Regions from separate parts of the Allofournierella sp. genome, predicted to be linked through region 2. Evidence: predicted binding sites of a transcription regulator. Region 2 holds the regulator's gene; the other holds the start of a gene.
The links. The regulator HrcA, encoded in region 2, represses chaperone genes, less so after heat shock. The targets are predictions, from matches to a motif close to TGTTAGCACTCNNNNNNNNNGAGTGCTAACA.

Region 1: J7G73_RS05275 (Hsp20/alpha crystallin family protein) is a predicted target of HrcA. The motif match lies at 1,660-1,690, and genes of this name have one in related genera.

Annotation. Positions count from the first base shown of each region.
Region 1 covers NZ_JAGHKE010000030.1:6,706-8,903, forward strand. Annotated here, with positions in the region: gene J7G73_RS05265 (glycerol-3-phosphate responsive antiterminator) at 1-334, shown strand, start outside; gene J7G73_RS05270 (helix-turn-helix transcriptional regulator) at 340-837, opposite strand; gene J7G73_RS05275 (Hsp20/alpha crystallin family protein) at 1,023-1,451, opposite strand; gene J7G73_RS05280 (PadR family transcriptional regulator) at 1,851-2,171, shown strand; gene J7G73_RS05285 (DUF2812 domain-containing protein) at 2,168-2,198, shown strand, end outside.
Region 2 covers NZ_JAGHKE010000006.1:28,440-30,637, forward strand. Annotated here, with positions in the region: gene dnaK (molecular chaperone DnaK) at 1-272, opposite strand, end outside; gene J7G73_RS01510 (nucleotide exchange factor GrpE) at 359-964, opposite strand; gene hrcA (heat-inducible transcriptional repressor HrcA) at 961-1,989, opposite strand; gene J7G73_RS01520 (stage V sporulation T C-terminal domain-containing protein) at 2,196-2,198, opposite strand, start outside.

The sequences.
Region 1 (2,198 bases), on a different contig from region 2:
TCTGGTCGGGGCCACCGAGGCGGACGGGGTCATCAGCACCAAGGCGGCGCTGGTGCGGCGGGCCAAGGCCCTGGGGCTTGCGGGGGTATACCGCACCTTTCTTCTGGATAACATGGCCCTGCAAAGCCTGCGCAAAAGCGGCGGCAGCCAGTGGGCGGACTTCATCGAGATTCTGCCCGGCCTGATGCCGAAGCTCATCGCCCGTTTAAACCACGAGCTGAACGCGCCGCTCATCGCCAGCGGCCTGATCGCCGACAAGCAGGATGTGATCGACGCACTGGGCGCGGGCGCGGTGGCGGTGTCCAGCACCTGCCCGGCGGTGTGGGAGCTGTAACGCCGTTACAGCCGTCGGTATTCCCGCGTGATGCACACTCCACCTGCCCCAGCCATTCCGATGCCCAGCACCAGCAGCCACACCCGCCAGGTGCAGAACAGGTGGCTGGCGTACGGCCCCAGCGCTGTATACCAGCTCTGATAGGGCTGCTGGCTTTCAATCAGAGCAAACAGCAGCGCCGCCACCACCAGCAGCACGCCCGCTGCCGCCAGAACCACTGCCGCCGCCATGCGAAAATGTGCCTTTGCCCGCCGGGACTGCTCCCGGCCGTCCGGCTGCTCCAGATCGCCCGGCTGCGCCTGGCTTTGAGCGCCGAACAGCAGAGTGTCGGCGCTGACCGAAAACACACTGCACAGCTGTTCAAACTTTTCCAGATCCGGCCGCGCCTCCCCGGTCTCCCAGCGGGAGATCGTCTGCCGGCTTACGCCCATGCGCTCGGCCAGCTTTTCCTGCGAAAGCCCCGCCTGCTTGCGGCAGGCTGGGATTCGTTTTGCCAGACTCATTCCGTCGCCCTCCTTTTTCTGTCTCCATCATAGCAGGTCGATAGGAATTTTTCCAGCACACCGGACGGGAATTCCGCCCGCCGGATGCGTCATCCTGCCCGAGCATGCACAAAAAAGGCCCCGGCCAGCGGGTTTGCTGGCCGGGGACCTTTTCTGTTTTTCTTCCGCGGGGGCTTGCTGTGCGCTTAGCCCTCGATCTGGATGCTGCGGGAGGCGGGGGTGACTTCGCCCTTCTTGGGCAGGGTCAGCTCCAGGATGCCGTTGTTGTAGGCAGCCTTGATGGCGGTGGTATCGATGCCGCTCACGTCGAAGCTCCGGCTGAAGGAACCGAACTTCCGTTCCCGGCGCACGTAGTTGCCCTTATCGTCCTTCTCGCCGCTCTCGGAGTTGTGGCGGGCGGTGATCATCAGGTTGTCGCCGTTCAGGTCGATGGCGATGTCCTCCTTGCTAAAGCCGGGCAGCTCCGCCTCCATCAGGTAGGAATCGCCCTTGTCCTGAATGTCGCAGCGGAACTGGCTCATATCACCGAAACCGGTGAACAGGCTGCGCTCCATGTTATCCAGATAGTTGAACAAACTGTTTTCTTCACGGCCAAACGGAATCATACCAAACATAAATTGCTCCTTTGCTCCGCGCCATTTATCATAGATTTTTGTTGTAATGCGGCGCGCATGGTACGCGGGGGCTGCGCCGCTTTGTCAATCGGAATTGTCCGGGTCGCTTCCAAAGACTCTTGCCTTCAGGTCCCGTTCCCTTTTGACAACTATATTCTACCGCCGGTTTGTGACATAAAATCGGTCGATTTATGAACATTTTGTTAATTGTTAGCACTCTACATCTTAGAGTGCTAATTCATTTTCTCCACTCTTTCTGCCATAGATTTTTGTCGCAAGCCTCCCCCTTCCCACCCTGCCGCCGGATGCCCGGTCGCTTGACAAGTATATCGGTAGCTGATATAGTTATATCGGAAGACGATATAACGCTTTCCGAGCAAGCGAAAAGGAGGGCCGCAGATGAACGAACACATCGCACTGACCGAGGCCTTTTACTACATTCTGCTTTCGCTGTATCAGCCGCTGCACGGCTACGGCATCATGCAGAAGGCCGAGGAATGTTCCGGCGGGCGGGTGCGGCTGGCGGCGGGCACTTTGTACGGCGCGCTGAACACCCTGCAGGACAAGGGCTGGATCGAGGCGCTGCCCTGCACCCCGGGCAGCCGGAAGAAGGAATACCGCATCACCGCCGCGGGCCGCGCCGCCGTGGAAAACGAGCTGGCCCGGCTGCGTGAGCTGGTGAAAAACGGCGAACAGGTCACAGGAGGGAATCCGGTATGAAAAAGATCATCCACCGCACGTTTTTTA
Region 2 (2,198 bases):
ATCTGCTGGGGATTGTAGTCCTTGCCGTCGATGGAAACCTTGTAGTCGGTGCCCATGTGGCGCTTGATGGAGCTCACGGTGCGCTCGGGGTTGGTGATGGCCTGGCGCTTGGCAACCTGGCCAACCAGACGCTCGCCGGTCTTGGTGAAGCCCACCACACTGGGGGTGGTGCGGGCGCCCTCGGCGTTGGCGATTACAACGGGCTCGCCGCCCTCGATAACGGATACACAGCTGTTGGTGGTACCCAGGTCAATACCAATGATCTTGCTCATAATCTATTCCTCTCCTTTGAATCAAGTCAAAATGAAGTTGATGGTTTTAAAAGTGTTTTATAAAAAAGCCGTTTCGGCTTTTTGCCTTATTCAGCCACCACAACGGTGGCATGGCGGACGACCTTGTCGCCCAGCTTGTAGCCCTTCTGGAAGACCTGCACCACGGTGCCGCTCTCCTGGCCTTCGGCCGCGGGCTGCTGCATCACGGCGCTGTGCACCTCCGGGTCAAAGGGAAGGCCCAGTGCGGGGATCTCCTCCACCTTGAGCACCTTGAAGGCGGCGGCCGCTTTGTCCAGCGTCATCAGCACGCCCTTTTTGTAGTTCTCGTCGGTGGTGGGGGCGTTGGCCGCCATGTCCAGGGTGTCCAGAATCGCCAGGATCTGGCTCACCGCGAAGCCCACGCCGTTGTTGAAGGCGGCGTCCTGCTCGCGGGCGGACCGCTTGCGGAAGTTCTCATACTCGGCGGCGGTGCGCAGCAGCTGGTCCTTTGCGGCATTCAGTGCGGTCTCGGCGGCCTGCGCCTGGGCCTTTGCGGCCTCCAGCTCAGCGGCCAGGTCCTTTTTCTTTTCCTTGCCGTGCTTCTTGGGCTCCTGCTCGGCGTTCTCCTCCGGAGCGGCGCCGGTCTCGGCTTTGGTCTCCTCCGCGGGCTGCTCTTCGGGCTGCTGGGCGGGGTTCTTCATCTCTTCGCTCATATATTGTCCTCCTGCGCCTTGCCGGCCATGCATTCGCCGAGCTTCAAGGCATAATATTCCAAAATGGGAATCAGCTGTTCAAAGGGCATCCGTACCGGGCCCAGCAGCGCAATGGCTCCCGTGAGCCCGCCGCCTGCCAGATACCGCTTGCCCATCACGCAAAGGCCGGGCATGGGGTTTTCCATATCCTCCCCCAGCAGCACCGAGGTGCGGCCGGTGGGCGGGGTGATGAACCGGCCCGCCTTTTCCTGATCGGCGAACAGCTCCAGTACGCCGGGCAGGCAGCTTTCCAGCTGGGGCCAGCGCAGCAGATACTGCTGGCCCTCCAGATAGGTGCGCGCCTTGGCGGCTTCACTCAGCAGCGCCGCGGCGGCCTGCACCACCGGGTACAGAGCCGGGCCACGCTCGCCCATGCTGGCGGTCACAGCCGCCAGCCGCTGAGCGCTCAGATCCGCCGGGGCCACAAAGGCCAGCCCGCGGTTCAGCGCCATGGCAACCAGCTGCGCGTCCTGCCGGGAAAAGCAGGTCTCCAGCCGGGCCACCCGGGTGCGTACTCCGCCCGCGCTGGTCACGCCCAGCACCGCTGCGGAATACCGGCCCACCTGCACCACCTCGAAATGGGCGATGCGCAGATCATCGGACCGGGGGGTGGTGGCGGCCACCGTGTAGCCGGTGTGCTCCGCCAGCGCCTTGGCCGCGCCCTCTGCCAGCTTATCCGGCTCGTAGTCCAGCCGGGCGAACACCTGGTCGATCTGGGCCTTCTGGCGGGGGGTAAGGCCCGCCTTGGGCTGCATCAGATGATCCAGATAATACCGGTAACCCTTGGCGCTGGGCACCCGGCCCGCGCTGGTGTGGGGCTGCTCCAGCAGGCCCAGCTTGGTAAGGGCGGCCATCTCGTTGCGTAAGGTCGCGCTGGAGACCGCCATATCCAGATACTGGCTCAGAAGACCCGAGCCCACCGGTTCGCCGCCCTGGGTATACAGAGCAACGATCGCTTCCAGCACACGCTGCTTTCGATCATCCATCGGCACAGGTCCTCACCTCTTTCGTCTCTCGTTTAGCACTCTATGTTCCCGAGTGCTAAGTCTATTTTACTCCATTTTATACAGCTGTCAAGGGGGTGCGCGAAAATTTTAAAAGTTTCATGCTTTGTTCACAATCTCCCGCTGGGGCGGGAAAAACAAAGGCTCCCGCGGCCGGTGCTGGCCGTGGGAGCCGGAAGGTTGGCGCTTCA